4 regions of the Oceanobacter sp. 4_MG-2023 genome follow, and region 3 is predicted to be linked to each of the others. Evidence: predicted binding sites of a transcription regulator. Region 3 holds the regulator's gene; each other region holds the start of a gene.
What was found. The regulator sigma-54, encoded in region 3, starts transcription at its own class of promoters, with help from an activator protein. The targets are predictions, from matches to a motif close to TGGCACNNNNNTTGCTNT.

Region 1: the regulator sigma-54 is predicted to act here: its motif matches at 2,214-2,231, upstream of nifH (nitrogenase iron protein).
Region 2: the regulator sigma-54 is predicted to act here: its motif matches at 2,520-2,537, upstream of rutA (pyrimidine utilization protein A).
Region 4: the regulator sigma-54 is predicted to act here: its motif matches at 1,774-1,791, upstream of Q8W24_RS01760 (NifB/NifX family molybdenum-iron cluster-binding protein).

The regions. Positions count from the first base shown of each region.
Region 1 is NZ_JAUYVV010000006.1:152,480-156,856, forward strand. Features, by position in the region: gene nifD (nitrogenase molybdenum-iron protein alpha chain) at 1-1,032, opposite strand, end outside; gene nifH (nitrogenase iron protein) at 1,179-2,063, opposite strand; gene Q8W24_RS06705 (SIR2 family protein) at 2,652-3,503, shown strand; gene glgC (glucose-1-phosphate adenylyltransferase) at 4,067-4,377, shown strand, end outside.
Region 2 is NZ_JAUYVV010000008.1:59,583-63,959, reverse strand. Features, by position in the region: gene rutD (pyrimidine utilization protein D) at 1-202, opposite strand, end outside; gene rutC (pyrimidine utilization protein C) at 218-601, opposite strand; gene rutB (pyrimidine utilization protein B) at 598-1,353, opposite strand; gene rutA (pyrimidine utilization protein A) at 1,350-2,441, opposite strand; gene rutR (HTH-type transcriptional regulator RutR) at 2,723-3,418, shown strand; gene Q8W24_RS07810 (isopenicillin N synthase family oxygenase) at 4,018-4,377, shown strand, end outside.
Region 3 is NZ_JAUYVV010000010.1:76,462-80,838, reverse strand. Features, by position in the region: gene rapZ (RNase adapter RapZ) at 1-456, opposite strand, end outside; gene ptsN (PTS IIA-like nitrogen regulatory protein PtsN) at 481-939, opposite strand; gene hpf (ribosome hibernation-promoting factor, HPF/YfiA family) at 943-1,245, opposite strand; gene Q8W24_RS09285 (RNA polymerase factor sigma-54) at 1,296-2,786, opposite strand; gene lptB (LPS export ABC transporter ATP-binding protein) at 2,915-3,640, opposite strand; gene lptA (lipopolysaccharide transport periplasmic protein LptA) at 3,637-4,173, opposite strand; gene lptC (LPS export ABC transporter periplasmic protein LptC) at 4,163-4,377, opposite strand, start outside.
Region 4 is NZ_JAUYVV010000002.1:14,905-19,281, forward strand. Features, by position in the region: gene Q8W24_RS01750 (helix-turn-helix domain-containing protein) at 1-8, shown strand, start outside; gene Q8W24_RS01755 (adenosine deaminase) at 209-1,219, shown strand; gene Q8W24_RS01760 (NifB/NifX family molybdenum-iron cluster-binding protein) at 1,244-1,723, opposite strand; gene Q8W24_RS01765 (flavodoxin) at 1,943-2,506, opposite strand; gene Q8W24_RS01770 (GFA family protein) at 3,032-3,433, shown strand; gene rimO (30S ribosomal protein S12 methylthiotransferase RimO) at 3,493-4,377, opposite strand, start outside.

The sequences.
Region 1 (4,377 bases), on a different contig from region 3:
GCGTGGACGGTACTTGGCGATCACGGCTTCCCATTCTGGTTGGTACTTGGCAATCACTTCTTCACACTTGGCCTGGATGCTTTCGTCAAACTGGGCAGCAATCTTGCGCAGTGACTCACAGGTTTTGGTAGGGCCGAAGAAGTTGTATTCCATCCACGGAATCTTGTACTTCTCTTCCATGTGACGGGAGATGTAGTTCATTGAGCGATAGCAGTGAACCAGGTTCAGTTTCACTTTTGGCGTCAATTCGATCTCAGAGATGGTGCCATCACCAGACCATTGCGCCACAACTCGCAAGCCCATTTCTTCCAACAGGATACGGGAAGACCAGGCATCACCACCGATGTTGTAATCGCCGATAATGGCAACGTCGTATGGTGTGGTTTCAAAACTGTTGTCTTCGTCACGGGCACCCAGTGCCCAGTCACGGACGGCATCGTTGGCAATGTGGTGACCCAGGGACTGGGAAACGCCACGGAATCCTTCACAACGAACCGGTACAACTGTCTTGCCGTGCTCGGCGGTTTTCTTTTTGGAGACCGCTTCAATATCGTCACCGATCAGACCGATCGGGCACTCGGATTGAATGGAAATCCCTTTGTTCAGCGGGAACAGGGTTTCGATTTCATCGATCAGCTTGGACAGTTTTTTGTCACCACCGAAGACGATGTCTTTTTCCTGAAAATCCGAGGTAAAGTTCATGGTCACAAAGGTGTTCACCCCTGTGGTACCGATGTAGTAGTTACGACGTCCTGCACGGCTGTATTGACCACAACCAACCGGGCCGTGAGAGATATGGATCATGTCCTTGATAGGACCCCATACCACACCCTTGGAACCAGCATAGGCACAACCACGAATGGTCATTACACCGGGCAAGGATTTTTTGTTGGACGTAATACATTTCTTGGATTGTTCGAGTTCAGGGTCGTTTGGAGTCAAGTGCTTGGCGCGGTCTTTTTTGGCTTTTTCTGGATAGACCTCAAGCACTTCCTGAATCAACGATTCTACTTCATCGCGGGACATGGCCATGGTGAGCCTCCTTCAAGTTAATAACGGGTAACAGACCGGGTTGCGCAAGTGAGGGGGTACCTGCGCAACACGGGTTCCGATAGGACCAATCTGTCCTATCCCGAGCATGGGCAGCCAACTCAGGAGAGTCAGCTCAGCCCGACCGCTTAAGCTTCGGCAGCGAGCTCAGCAGCAGTTTTACCGACGACAGAAGCGTCTTCTTCTTCCATGATGCCGAATTCCATCAACAACTCTTCCAGCTCATCCATAGTCACAGGCTGTGGAATAACCAGTTTTTTGTTGTCGATGATTTTGTTGGCCAGGGCACGATATTCATCCGCTTGTTTAGCGGTTGGATCGTACTCAATCACAGTCATACGACGGATTTCTGCACGCTGTACTACGTTGTCACGTGGGATGAAGTGGATCATCTGAGTGCCGATTTTGGCAGCCAGTGCTTCGATCAGCTCATCTTCACGGTCAGTGTTACGAGAGTTACAGATCAGGCCAGCCAGACGAACACCGCCGGAGTTGGCATATTTCACGATGCCTTTGGAGATGTTGTTGGCTGCATACATAGCCATCATCTCGCCAGAGCATACGATGTAGATTTCTTGCGCTTTGTTTTCACGAATTGGCATGGCGAAACCACCACACACCACGTCACCCAGTACGTCATAGAAAACGAAATCCAGATCGTCTTCGTAAGCGCCTTCTTCTTCCAGGAAGTTAATGGCCGTGATAACACCGCGACCGGCACAACCAACACCTGGCTCTGGACCACCGGATTCAACGCAACGGATATCGCCGTAGCCGGCTTTCAGTACGTCTTCCAGTTCCAGATCTTCCACGGTGCCTGCTTCAGCAGCCATTTCCATAATGGTGTTCTGAGCTTTGGAGTGAAGGATCAAACGAGTGGAGTCTGCTTTTGGATCGCAGCCAACAATCATTACTTTTTTGCCAGCTTCTGCCAGAGCAGCCACCAGATTCTGAGTGGTAGTGGACTTACCGATACCGCCTTTGCCATAAATGGCGCATTGACGCATAGCCATAGTCTGTATCTCCTGTAAATTTCCGAGCGAGGACCTTTACCCTTAAGGGTTCGGGGAGGCAGGCAACCGTGCTTCGTTGGCACTACTGATAACAAATCAGTCGCTTCCGGCATTTACCGAAAGCCTGTGCTGCCTGTTCACCAGTCCAATACTGCAGACCTCATGCCATTCCGAATAAAATATATAAGTCATTGTTTTTTAAGTTATTTTTATTTTTGTTAAGGATTTATTATCAGTATGTATCACGACAACAACAGTGACGATGTACTACACCCAACAAACAATTTGTCGGGTTTTGACGATTCTATTGATGTCAGATTATTGTCATATATCGATCGCCATATCCGGGGATAAAAAGTCTATATAAGTAGCTATATCTGAATGTCGTCTTTACGCCAAAAAACAGCCGTACGGTTGCTTTGCTACACAAAAAAACAAGGCCGGGAGGAGAGAAATTCAGCGGCCACAGGGCGCAGACAGCCGATCTGGCGGAGCAGACTGGCCCGCCATCAATCTGGCCTGAATATTGAAGCAGTCACGGTAACGCTCAAGCGATTTATCCAATATGACGACAGAGAGGAATCCCACATGGCAAGCTCGGAGCTTCTGCAAACACTGACCAACGGTCTGCGTACAGGGCAGATCATTCCGTACCTGGGTGCGGAAACATTAAACGGTGTCGTAGAAACCACCACTGGCGAAGCGATTCCTGCCGACAGTGACAGTCTGATACTGGCAATGAATGGCGGCAAACCCATGGCCCCGCGACTGATGTATGAATTCCCCCGTGCGGCGATGAACCTGGAAAACAAAAAGGGCCGCAAATTTATCGAGCGCTTTCTGACCACCCAGTATGGCGAACGCCAATGGACCCAGTCCCCCTTCCACCAGTGGCTGGCGGATATGGAACTGCCTTACATTGTTGATATCAATCGCGACACCCAGCTGCAGAATGCCTATCAGGGCCGCCCCCATACCCTGATCGTAGGTATCTCTCGTATCGCTGGCACCGACTATCGTTTCCGGATTTTCCAGTCCGATGGCAGTGACTACAGCGAAATAGACCAAGACAGCGTCGACAGCCAATTGCCGATCCTGTTCAAGCCCATGGGTACTCCGGTCCCCGAGCCTTGTTATATCGCTTCTGACGCCGACTATGTTGACTACATCACTGAACTGATGGGAGGTTTCGCCATTCCTGGTTTCCTCAAACAATACCGTCAGGGCAAACAATACCTGTTTGCTGGTATGCGGATGCAACGGGACACCGAACGCATGGTGTTGAGCGACATTATGTACAGCGCTGGCGAACCGGCGGGCTGGGTCTTGATGCCCGAACCCAATGATAAAGAACGTCGCTTCTGCGACAAAAAGAACCTGGTGATTGTTGAAGCCGATTTCAGTGAACTGATGGCCGAAGCACAAGCACTGACGGCTTGATACCTTGTTGATAGCTTGATACCTGTTGCCCTTATTGGACCCGTACCAATGGGCTTCAGCCCTCTCAGCCTAATCGTGGTGGGTGAGAGGGCTGATATTGACTCCTCATTTCTGTTCTCACCATCCTCTCTGTTGTCGTATTACTGACCCGGCCCCGGGCCTTCTCCCCCATACAGTCTTCCGTGCTTCTGCCCTGGATAACACACCATAAGACCTTTCAGCACGCCCCTCTTGCCTTATCCAACTTGCCTTGTTTTGTCATACAAAAAGACTATACCTTGACATAGTGGGTAATCCTGTTCAAAAACAGCTTGGAGCCTTGCCGTTGACAGGTATAACTACATAAGCAAACACTTGAAGCGGTCATCAGGAAAGCGGATGCTAATAACAAGGCAAACGCTGGCAGCGGATGTCCAGCTCATCAAACCAGCCTCTTTGCGCGATCATTGTAAGTAACCCGACATCCCTTGGAGCACCTGTCTTCCATCAGGGCTCAGGGACAAGGAATCAAGGCCCGGACGCCTTACCGGCCGGTGCCAGCACCTCGGCAAAAGGATAACCATATGCTCAAGAGCTACGATGATGCACCATTAACAACCGACCTCTCTCGTAAAACCCTGGCCCTGGTTCTGGCCGGTGGTGAAGGCAGCCGATTAAAACAGCTCACTCGCTGGCGGGCCAAACCGGCGGTTCCTTTTGGTGGCAAATACCGCATTATCGATTTTGTATTGTCGAACTGTGTTAACTCAGGTATTCGCAAAATCAGTGTGGTTACCCAGTACAAATCCCACTCGCTGATTCGTCACGTCCAGCGGGCCTGGTCTTTCATGCGTTATGAAGTGGGTGAGTTTGTTGAACTGATGCCCGCCCAGCA
Region 2 (4,377 bases), on a different contig from region 3:
TGGCCATATCGCCAATTGCGTAACCTTCAGGCAATTCGGCCGGGCTATGCCCGGTGCCGAGTTGATCATAGAGGACAATGCGGAAGTCTTTGCCCAGGCTGCTCAGCTGCGGTGCCCAAAAATGGGCAGCGCCACCTAGCCCCGAGCTGAAAACCAGCGTCGGGGCATCGGCGTCTTGCCGGCCATGAATTTCAATATGCATGACATTGCTCATCGGTTAGCCAACATGCGCGATGCTGGCGATTTCGATCAGGGCATCCGGTTTTACCAGACCACACTGGATGCAGTAACGCGCCGGTTTTTCACCCGGAAAGTACGATGCGTAGACTTCGTTAACCGCCGGGTAGTCACTCCAGTCACGGATCATGATCATATTGAAGGTGACGTCATCCATGGTGCCCCCCGCTTCTTCCACCACACCCTTGATGGTTTCCAGCACGTGACGGGTTTGCGCAGTGGCATCCCCGACGTGTACGACGTTGTTGTCTTTATCAAACGGCAAGGTGCCGGATACGTACAACACGCCATCGGCCATGGAGCCAGGAACGTACGGTGCTAACGGTTTGCCGGTACCGGCAGGAAGGACTGTTTGCTTGCTCATGCGGTTGCTCCTTGGGTTGGGGTAGAGGCGGCCAGGGTGGTGCAGAAGTCATCGACAGTGCTGACCCAGCCAAAAAAGGTTTCAATGTTGTACAGGGCGGCTTGCTGGACGTAGTCCGGCCCGGCCTGATGGGTGGCATCGGCCAGTACAACGCCAAAGTATTCGAGGAAAAAGCCGTCGCGCAGGGTTGATTCCACACAGACATTGGTGGCGATCCCGGTAAACACCAGATTACGGATGCCGCGGCTGCGCAACATGCTGTCGAGAGCGGTATTAAAGAAGCCGCTGTAACGTGGTTTGGGTATCACCAGATCGCCGGGCAGAGGCTTGAGTTCATCCACCAGATCGTAATCCCAGGTGCCCTTGGCCAGCAACGTGCCCATCAGTTCCGGGTTCTTGCGGATCGCTTTCAGAGCGTTGGACTTGTGCCAGTTAGGCGAGCCAGGGCCGCCGGCTTCGGTGTATTCCGCATCCCAGCCGTTCTGGAAGAACACCACTTGCACACCCGCCGCACGAGCGGCCTTGATGGCTTTGGTGATGGATTCAATCACCGGCCCGGTGGTCGACACATCAAAACCGGCCAGGTCGAGATAACCGCCCTTGGTGGAATAGGCGTTCTGCATATCGACCACAATCAGCGCCGTTTCTTTGACATTGATTGCCAACGATTCCGGGCTGGCGAGCAGCACCATGCTGACATCACCTTGCTGGTCGGGGGCATAACCCACAACCGGATTATCAATACTGCTCATGACGCATTCTCCAACATATCCACAACGTGTTTGCGGCTTTTCATTAATGGCTGAATCTTCTGGCCAAAATCTTCGATGCCCTGAACAAAATCATCAAACGTCAGCATCACACCACTGGTGGCGGGGATTTCAGCAATTTCATCGAGCATGCCGGCGACGGTTGCAAACGAACCCACCAGCGTGCCCATGTTGATATTGACCGCAGACGTCGGGTCGGCCATCTGGCGAATATTGGTATCGCCTTTGGATTTGGTATCGGCGGCCCCTTGCTGACCAAGCCAGGCAACGGCTTCTTCGTCGACACCGTCTTTATAGGATTCCCAACGGGCGCGGGCTTCGTCGTCGGTATCCGCAGCAATCACCATAAACAGCGCCACGGAGGTCACATCCCGGCCACTGTCGGCGGTGGCTTTTTCCAGTCGCTCAACCGTTGGAGCAAAGGCTTTTGGCGTGTTGACCCCTTTACCAAAACAGAAGTTGTAGTCGGCGTATTTGGCGGTAAAGGCCATTCCCGCTTCACTCTGGCCAGCGCAGATAATTTTCATGTCGGCCTGGGGTTTGGGGCTGACGCGGCAGTCGTCCATCTGGAAGTACTCGCCTTTCATATCGCACGTGCCGGTTGTCCACAGGTCGCGCAATACCGTGGCGTATTCACTGAGGTAGTCGTAACGATTGGCGAAGAACTCATCACCAGGCCACAACCCCATTTGCGAGTACTCCGGCTTCTGCCAGCCAGTAACTAGGTTAACGCCAAAGCGGCCGTGGGAAATGGAATCAATCGTTGAGGCCATACGTGCCACAATGGCTGGCGGAATGGTCAGGGTTGCGGCGGTAGCAAACAGCTGGATCTTGTCGGTGACGGCAGCCAGACCGGCCATCAGCGTGAACGATTCCATGTTGTGTTCCCAGAATTCGGTCTCGCCACCGAAGCCGCGCAACTTGATCATCGACAGAGCAAATTCAAAGCCATAATGCTCGGCGCGCTGGACGATGGTCTTGTTCAGGTCAAACGTTGGCATGTACTGCGGAGCGTTCTTGGAGATCAGCCAACCGTTGTTGCCGATAGGTATGAAGATGCCTACATTCATTGCTCTGCCCTCAGGGTTTGGTAATAGATTTGCCTTGGCGCCTGTTATGTTGCTTTGCGGCTTGGCTGTAATAAGACCAAAGCATCAAGTGTGCCATTTTGATATTGTTGATATATATCAATTACTTAGTTATTTTTTGTGTTTTAGTTCAGACCAAATAGTCTGATTTAGAGCACTTGGTTTGTGCGCTCCGGTCCGAATTGGGGCACAAATCAAGCGCTTGAGCTGCAGGCAGCACAATGGGGTAGAATGCGGCAACCAAGGAACAAACGGTAAGCAGAGTGAACAAGCAGATACAGCGGACGGCAACGCCCGCAAAGAAGCCGAAAGCCCGTAGCCGGGTCCCGAGTGAAGCAACCTTGAGCAGGCGCAAACGCCTGATGGAAACCAAACGAGCCGCTATTATGGACGCTGCCCTGGATGTGTTTTCACGCTATGGCCTGCACGGTACCAGCCTCGATAAAGTGGCCAGCCAGGCCGATGTATCCAAAACCAACCTACTGTATTACTTCGCCTCCAAAGAAGACCTGTACCTGAATGTATTGCGTCAGTTGATGGATATCTGGTTGCGGCCCTTGCAGGAGTTCCACATCGAACAGGACCCGGTGGAAGCCATTGGCGCCTATCTTCAGGTCAAGCTGGAGCTGTCACGGGATCATCCGGCAGAGTCCCGCCTGTTTTGTCTGGAAATGATTCAAGGTGCCCCTCTATTGCTGAATGAGCTGAGCTCTTCCCTGCGGGACACCGTCGAATCCCGGGTCGCGGTGATTAATGCCTGGATAGAAGCGGGCAAACTGGCCCCGATAGAACCGCATCATCTGATTTTTTCCCTGTGGGCAACCACACAGCATTACGCCGACTTCCGCGTACAGGTAGAAGCCGTGGCGGGTCACACCCTGGATGATCCCGACTTTTTTGCGGAAACCCTCGCCAATCTCAAAATGCTGGTGCTGCAAGGGATCTGTCCACGCCCCTGAGACCAGCCAAGATCCCGCTGTCTCCTTTTATCCTTGCCCTGTCCAATCACGGTGCAGAGTCTGACCCAAAACCCGTATGGGTCAGACAGCATGCTGTCACTGCGCTCCTGCCTTGGCTGTTTTTCCTTATTGCTTAATAGATAACTTTTTATAAATCAATGACATGGATCAAAGTGGCAACTGTGTCTTGCTGGTTATTTTCATGGCCGTTTGTGCTGCCAATTCCAAGGCATCCATGCCCATAATACCGGTGTCACAATGCCTTTCTATTATTCCCACTGGCTGTTTTTTACCCATTAACCTTTATTTTTAAATGGTTATTTATCCCGATCTTCTGAACTCCTGCCAAAGTCACGATTATCTCGCCCTGTTTTCGGGCCTCCCGCACAAACCGAGTGCTCTAATTCAGACCATTTGATAAAAACTAAGTATCAAAAAAGACATAAATCATTGTTATCTAACATAAATTTCTTATTGGCATAGTTGCTGCTTTTGTTTCTTTGTTCGGAAACGGTGGGCGATTGGTATCGCCTGCGGATTCTTCAGATCAGGTAACTGATCAAATCAGTACCTGAATTTCAGTCGGAGGATGCAATCGTATGACGCTTCAATATGTTCCTATCATCGATCTTGGCCCTTATTTTGATGGCACGGCCGAAGGCAAGGCCAGCGTGGCCAAGGCCGTGAATCAGGCTTGCCGGGATATTGGTTTCCTGGTCATTACCCAACACCAGATCCCTGCAGAGCTGATCGAGCGGGTCAGCAAACTGACCAGCCGCTTCTTCGACCTGCCCATGGAAGAAAAACGCAAAGCCAACCGTCCCCGTCCCGACATGGTGCGCGGCTACAGCGCGGTAGCAGAAGAGAGCCTGTCGTACTCCATGGAAGAAGCCGCTCCGGGCGACCTGAAAGAATCCTTCTCCATCGGGCCATTGAATGTGCCGGATGAACCTTATTAC
Region 3 (4,377 bases):
CTTGATCAGGCTGCGCAGCTCATGGACTGACATGCGGGTGGTATCCAGCGTCAAGTCAGCCAGGTTGGCAACAGGTTCGAGCAATTCGGTTTCGCGCTCGATGGCTTCTGCCAATGAGATATTGTCATTGGTGAGGGGGTGTTTGCGACGGGTGGAGCTGAAGCGTTGTAGCAGGACTTCTTCGGTGGCATCCAGAAATACAATATCGACCTGGCGATACTGTCCGGGTAAGCAGGTCAGTACCTGGGTCAGCTGTTCCATGGCGTCGGGCAAATTACGCACATCGACACTGACAGCGACATTGGCGCGTTTTTCGGCGCTGTAGGGTAAATCCGCCAGTGCGGGCAACAGATCAACCGGCAGGTTGTCGATGCAATAAAAACCGAGATCTTCGAGCACGGCCAAAGCGCTGGACTTGCCTGAGCCAGAGCGGCCACTGATCACAACCAGGCGCATGATGCGGTCTCCGTATTGGTCTGGTTAGTGGTTGGCCAACGCTCGTTGGTACAGTTCCTGATCGCTGCTGGCACTACGCAATTGCTGACGGTAATCATTCTGACTGAAATTTTGCGCCAGTGTGGCGAGAATTTGCAGATGATCGTCCGTTGCTTCTTCAGGGACTAATAAAGCAAATACGAGGTCAACCGGTTGATGGTCAATGGCATCAAAATCGATGGCCTCTTGCAAGTGAAGTAACACGCCGACGGCTTGTTCGCATTGCCGTAAACGACAATGGGGGATTGCGATGCCTTCACCAATGCCAGTACTGCCCAGACGTTCACGTCCAAGCAGGCGTTCAAACACTTCGTCCGAACTGCTGCCGTCAACTTTTTCGGCAATCAGTCCGGCAAGAAACTCCAGCAATTTTTTTTTGCTGGTAATGGCGACGTCGGTACGGGTGCATTCTGGCAGTAGAATATCGGCAATCGCAATGCTCATAGGTCAACCTTGCCCGTGCTGTCGGGCAATCAGTTTTTCTTTGTGTTTCAGGAGTTGACGGTCCAGTTTGTCGGCCAGCAGATCAATGGCGGCATACATATCGTCGTGAGTTGAGGTGGCGTGAAAGTCAGCACCACTGGCATGCAGGGTGGCTTCTGCCTGTTGTCGGCCTTTTTCCAGGGTCAGTGTGATCTGGCCAGAAGTAATCGGGTCGACATGACGCTCAAGACGAACCAGTTTTTCCTTGACGTATGCTTCCATGGCTTCGGTCACTTCAACATGGTGTCCACTGATATTGATGCTCATAAACGGCTCCTTATCGCTCGCTTGTATCGAACAGAGATCGACGCTATCGATCAGATCAATTGTTTCCGCTCATTGGAAGGCGGAATCATCATGGCTTCACGGTATTTGGCCACCGTGCGGCGTGCAACCTGAATGCCCTTGTCGCCCAGCACAATGGCAATTTTGTTATCACTCAGGGGTTTACGCGGATTTTCTTCGCTGATCAGTTTTTTGATCATGGCGCGAATGGCGGTGGATGAACATTCGCCACCGGCGTCAGTACTGACGTGGCTGGAGAAGAAATACTTCAGCTCGAAAATACCACGAGGAGTGTGCATGAATTTTTGCGTAGTGACCCGTGAAATGGTTGATTCATGCATACCAACGGCATCGGCAATATCATGCAATACCAGAGGTTTCATGGCTTCTTCACCCTGTTCAAAGAAGTCGATTTGGTACTCGACAATTTTGGTGGCGACTTTCAGCAGGGTTTCGTTGCGGCTTTGCAGGCTTTTGATAAACCAGCGCGCTTCTTGCAAATGGTCTTTGAGGAAGGCGTTGTCGGCACTGCTGTCGGAACGTCGCACCAGTGAGGCGTAGTCGGAGTTGACGCGCAGCTTGGGGGCGATATCCGGGTTAAGCTCAACACGCCATTCATCACGGATATTACGAACAATCACGTCCGGTACGACGTATTCTGACTGCTCGGAGCTGATATCAGCGCCCGGCTTGGGGTTGAGTTCTTTAACCAGACGCAGGACGGCTTTGAGGTCTTCTTCCTTGAGCCGGGTTTTGCGCATCAGGGTGGGGTAATCTTTACTGCCCAGCAGGGCGATGTAGTCGCCGATCACCAATTTGGCTTCTGCCAGCCAGGGTGTTTCGGCAGGTAGCTGGTTGAGCTGAAGAATCAGGCATTCACGCAGGTCGCGGGCAAAAACACCGGCGGGGTCAAACTGTTGCAAGCGTTTGAGGACGGCCTGGATTTCATCTTCTTCAACACCCAGTTCCGGGTCAATTGAACCGAGTATGTCGTCGATGGTGGTGTGCAGATAGCCATCGTCATCAACCCCGTCGATCAGCATGGTGGCGATCTCGCGATCGGTGTCACTCATGGGAGTCAGGTTCAGCTGCCATTCAAGATGATCTTGCAGGTCGTCTGTGGTGGCATGACGGGAGTCATAATCAAAGTCGTCATCGCCAACCGGGCCAGAGCCTGAGGAAACCCCGGCCGTGGTCTGGAACGTATCATCCCAGTTGCTATCGACTGGCAGATCATCTGGCATCTTGTCATCAGACCATTGCTCACCCAGTTCCTGGGTGTCGGCATCGGTCGTGGCCGCTGTTGCGGTGACTTCCCTTTCCTGATCTGCATTGGTTTGCTGTGCATCCGGAAAGTCGTCGTGCTCGGACTCTTCGAATTCCAGCATGGGGTTGGAGTCCAGGGCTTCCTGGATTTCCTGTTGCAGATCGAGGGTAGACAATTGCAGCAGTCGAATTGCCTGTTGCAGCTGAGGGGTCATGGTCAGCTGCTGACCCATTTTTAACTGAAGCGATGCTTTCATACAGCGTTATTATTCATCGGTTGTCGGCATGGTCTGTGCATTATACGCCAGCCTGTGAGACAGGGAATGCTTTTCATGGTGGCGAATGAAACAGCGCTGGGCATCATAGCCCTGCAAGCCGATAAGATTCAAAGATGGAAGTCATGACCAAGGTAGATAGCCCGAACCTGTTCGTTGGCGAGTACATCATCAGCGCTGCCTTCGGCAATTATGTGTCCACCGCCTACGATATAGGCTTTTTCACAAATTGCGAGAGTTTCGCGGACGTTGTGGTCAGTAATCAGTACGCCGATGCCACGTGCCTTGAGTTGACGAATGATATCCATAATGTCAGCGACCGAGATCGGATCAACACCGGCAAAGGGTTCATCCAGCAAAATAAAGGAGGGTTCGGCGGCCAGGGCGCGGGCTATTTCGACCCGTCGTCGTTCGCCACCAGACAGGGCCATGCCGAGGCTGGTACGAATGTGCTGAATGTGAAATTCATCCAGTAGCTGTTCCAGCTGTTGCTGACGTTGGGGTTTGTTCAGGTCTGACCGGGTTTCCATGATGGCCATGATATTGTCTTCGACGCTGAGTTTGCGGAAGATCGACGCTTCTTGTGGCAAGTAGCCAATGCCTTTCTGGGCGCGGCCGTGCATGGGCAGATGGCTGATATCGTCGTCATCGATACTGACACGCCCCTTGTCGGCCTGTACCAAGTTGACAATCATATAGAAACAAGTGGTTTTACCTGCGCCGTTAGGGCCCAGCAAGCCGACAATCTGTCCGCTGCTGACCGCCAGGGAAACGTCCTTGACGACTTCGCGGCCGTTATAGCTTTTGGCTAGATGTTCAGCCTTGAGCGTTTTCATGGTTGTACGTCCGTGTTGGGCTGGGGTTGGATAATCACTTGAATACGCTGGTTGTCGTCAGCGCCGCCAGTGCCACTGCCGGATGTTTCTGAGCCACTGGCTGAGACGGTTTCCTGTTCAATGTCATAACGGATCAATTCGCCACTGAATAGGTTGTTTTCCTGACGCAAGGCGGCGTCTCCCTTGAAGGCAATTTCCTTGCGGTCGGCGTAAAAATCAATACGTTTGGCCGTCGCTCTGGTGATCGGTTTGTCGCTGCTGACCTGTTGCTGGTAGCGAGCCGGTTGACCTTCGGCAATCGCTTGCTTGAGCGCCTTGCCATCCAGTATCAGTGTCAGACGATCGGACTCGATGGTCAGTGTGCCTTGCTTCAGTACGACATCGCCTTCGTAGACGACCATACCGGTCTTGCGATCGAGTTCGGCGCGGTCGGATTCGATGATCATTTCTTGTTGCCAGTCTTCAGGCAAAGCCTCGACCGTGGTCGCCAAGACACTGCCAAAAAACAGCAGGGCGGTCAGTTTATTGTACATACCGGGTACTCACGTGTGCTTGAAGGTCGAGATGTTGGCGCTTGATATCCAGCGTCATACCAGTTGCATGGGTGATGTTATTGCCATGACGAATGATGACAGGTTCAGAGGTTGAAGCGGTGGCTGATGCGGGCTGGTAAAGCAACAGGCTGGTGGTGATGCTGAATGTATCAGCGTTTTCTGCTGCCGTGGCCAGAGAGCGTA
Region 4 (4,377 bases), on a different contig from region 3:
GTGCCTGAGCATTCTGCCTGTATAACGATGGTGGCGCTGGCCAAAGTGCTGACCGACTGGTCAACAAACTGGACGATCCTGTCTTTCTGACAGATTCCTCGACTGACCGACTGGTTCTGTTACGCCGGGCACGAGACAATAACCGGCTTGATGGTCGCGTCTTTTTAGGCGATTGTTTTTTTGTAATTGAGGCAACCGACAGAGCAACATGACTGATTTCAATCAATGGCTGTGCGCCATGCCAAAAGCAGAACTCCATTTGCACATCGACGGTAGCCTGCAGGCCAGCCGCCTGCTGCAGTTAGCCGCCAAAAACGGAGTGGCGATTCCTTACGACAGCGTGGCGTCGGTCGAGGCTGCTTATAACTTTCAGGATCTGCAAAGCTTTCTGGATTTGTATTACCTCGGCGCTTCGGTTCTGCGTGATGAGGAAGACTTTTACCACCTGATGAAGGACTACCTGGATAAGTGCCGTGAGCAGCATATTGTTCATACCGAGATCATGGTAGAGCCTCAGACCTACCTGCCTTATGGCGTGGCGGTTGAAACCGTATTAAACGGCTTTCGGGCAGCGATTCAGGATGCCAAGGCAGAGTGGGGCCAGTCGGCGCTGATGATTCTGAGCCTGCTGCGCCATCTGAGTGAAGAGGAAGGCCTGGCCATGCTGGAAAGCGTAAAGCCGTATCGCGATGATTTTGTCGCCATCGGCCTGGCCAGTGCCGAGCAAGGCAATCCACCGGAAAAATTTGCTCGCCTGTATCAGGCCGCCAAAGATCAAGGCTATCAGCTGATTGCCCATGCCGGAGAAGAAGGGCCGCCGGAATATATCTGGGGAGCGCTGGATATACTGAATGTGGATCGTGTGGATCATGGTGTGCGCAGTGTGGAAGACGCTGCCCTGGTACAACGCTTGGTTGACGAGCAGGTGCCGCTGACAGTATGCCCATTATCTAACGTGCGTTTGAGGGTGTTCGACACCATGGCTGACCACAATATTCTGGCCATGCTGGAGCAGGGCCTGTGTGTGACGGTAAATTCGGATGATCCCACGTATTTTGGTGGCTTTATCAATGAAAATTTCACCGCACTGGCCGACGACCTGGGTATGACCAAGGCGCAAGCCGTGCAACTGGCGGCGAACAGCTTCCGGGCCAGCTTCCTGAGTGATACCGACAAACAGGCATTTGAGCAGCAGTTGCAGCAGTACGCCGCTGGCTAATGCAGCAACAAGGCGGGCGGTGGTTTAGCCGTCCCAGCCTTCGTCATCCATATCATCAAAGCGGCTATCGGTTTTGTTCTGGGATTTGTCTTTGATGATCTTGGCCAGCCAGAACTCTGGCGTGCCGTTTAACTGCTGCTGGATGTCGGCAATCAGATCTTCCACATCCGGCCCACCACTGACCTTGATCGGGTTGATTCCCAGCGCGATCAGTTGTCGGGAGGCTGATCCGCCAATCGAACCACAGTAAACAACGTCGGCTCCGACCAACCAGGACAGCTTGGGCTTCAATTTGTCTTCGTTACCATCTTTCTTTTCGTAGCCAAAGGATTGGCTGGCCAGCAGTTCGGCCGAGTCCGCGTTTACCGCAAACAGATAAAACGCCTGGGCCGAGCCAAAGTGTTGATCAACCATATCGCCATCCATCGAGGCGAAGGCAACCAGTATGGATTGGGGGTCCGCTGGTACGTCGGCGACACAGGCGACACTTGTCAATTCGTTCATACTCTCTCCGCTGCTGAAGGCTCAATCATACTGGGGCTCTGCTGACAGAAGCTGCAAGCAGCAGGCCATAAGGCGGAGCGGCAGAGGAATATTTATTCTAATAAAATCAAAAGGTTATGATTTAAAGAACGAGCATTGAGGCGGTGATGTATGGCAGCGGACAGGCTTTTGTCGGCTTTGCGACAAAAGCCTGTCCGCCAGGCAGCTCACGAAAACGACTCAGGCAAGAGCGGTGTTGTGCTCCAGAGCGGCCTGGAGTTCCGGTTTGATCTGGCTGATCCAGCCTCGCATGCGTTGTTCGGTTTCCAGCCCCTGATTTTTATTGTCGAGGGCGAGGCCGACAAAACGGTCATCGATGACGGCTCTGGAATGCGAATAAAGGTAGCCATCGGTACTCCAGCTACCAATGATGTTGGCACCCAGGCCCTTGAACAGGCTGTATAACTCAAACATGGCATCGCAATAACGATCGCCGTATTTGACCTGGTTACCCAACCCATAAATCGCGACCGTTTTACCGCTGAAATCGGCCCCTTCCAGTTGTGGCAAAAAATCCAGCCAGCTGCCACTGCGGATATTGGTGGCGGTGCCAGGCAATTGCCCTTCAGCATAAGTCGCTGTGCCGATAATCAGGGCTGGATATTGCAGCAGGTCGTCGAGGCTGGCCCGGTTGATGTTCAACGGCTTGGCCGCGAGTTCATCGCCCAGTAATTTGGCCATTTTTTTCCCGATCAGGCGGGTTGTACCGGTGTCCGTACCAAAAAAGATGCCTACTTGATTCATAGCTGAATGCCTCTGCTGGATGCGTGGATGACATGGCACCTGCAAGATAAAAACCAGAACAAGGATAACCACCGATTGTGCCTGCAGGGCTGGCAGGCTGTGGCCTGGCGCTGTCGCGACCGGCATGCTGGTGAACTCGGAGCAGGCCAGTCATGTACGCTAGCCGACCCGAATATGTATTGAATATAACAATGTCGCAGTTCAGTAACCCGGGCATGTATCCATGGGCACGGGTGGCAGGTGTGCGGATGGCAGGTGTGCGGATGGCAGGTGTGCGGATGGCAGGTGTGCGGATGGCAGGTGCAGATTGCGTTATTTCAACAAAGGAAGGTTTATAAACAGAAAACGTCTGGTTGTTACTCCAGAGTTCAAACGCAGAGTGTATCCTTGCTGAGGGATCAAAGGGGATACCATTACCGAAGCCTGCCCAGCGGCAGGCGTTAACTGTTTTCCCTGCTAACCATAACCATAACCATAACCATAACCATAACCATAACCATAACCATAACCATGGAAGGAGTGCTGATGACGAATTATTCGGGTTCGTGCCTGTGTGGCGCTGTGAGTTTTACCATAACCGGTGAGTTTGATCGTTTTTATTTGTGTCATTGCCAGCACTGCCAAAAAGACACAGGGTCGGCTTATGCGGCCAATCTGTTTTCTTATACCGCTGAATTGGTCTGGCAGTCGGGAGCCGAGGCTGTGACCTCTTTTACGCTTCCCGGCACTCGCCATAACAAGAGTTTTTGTCAGCGTTGTGGTTCCGCATTACCCTGCACTCAGAGCGCAGGTTTGCTTGTTGTTCCAGCAGGGTGTCTGGACACGGACATCACCATGTTACCAACCGCGCATCTCTTTTTATCCAGCAAAGCGACCTGGGAAGAGGGCTTGGAGGAGGTGGCGAAGTTCGATGGGCTGCCCGATTGAACTAACGAGCCGCCGTGAGGGCGCAGCGGCTCGTTGTTATGACGCTGGGAACCAGGCTCTCAGTCATCGATCCGGCTTTGTGGTGCTTCCATAACGGGTGAGCCCCACAAGTCGTATTCATCGGCGTGTTCGATTTCCACGTCGATGATATCGCCGGGTTCGCACTCATGGAATTCGTTCAGGTACACCATGCCGTCGATATTGGGGGCGTCGCCCATGGTGCGGCCAACGGCCCCTTCGTCGTCGATCTCATCAATAACAACCGGCATTCGCTGACCAATCTTGCGGGCCAGCTTGCGGGTGCTGATAACTTGCTGGGTTTGCATAAAACGGTCGAAGCGTTGTTGCTGGATTTCGGGGTCAACGTGGTCGGGCAGGTCGTTGGCTTTGGCGCCATCAACCGGGCTGTATTTGAAGCAACCGACGCGGTCGAGTTCGGCTTCTTCGAGCCAGTCGAGCAGCAGCTGGAAGTCTTCTTCAGTTTCACCGGGAAAACCCACCACAAAGGTGGAGCGGATCACCAGTTCAGGGACAATCGAACGCCATTTTTTGATCCGTTCCAGGGTGTTCTCAGCGTGAGCCGGCCGTTTCATCAGTTTCAGAATACGTGGGCTGGCGTGCTGGAACGGAATATCCAGGTACGGCAGGATTTTGCCTTCGGCCATCAGCGGCAGTACGTCATCAACGCTGGGGTAGGGGTAAACATAGTGCAGGCGTACCCAGGCACCGAGATTGCCGAGTTCGTTACACAGATCGAACAGTCGGGTTTTAACCGGTTTGCCGTTCCAGAAATCGGTGCGGTATTTACGGTCAACGCCATAAGCGGAGGTGTCTTGTGAGATCACCAGGATTTCACGGGTACCGGCTTCGACCAGGCGTTTGGCTTCGTCCAGTACGTCTCCAATCGGGCGGGAGACGTGTTTGCCGCGCATGTCGGGAATAAT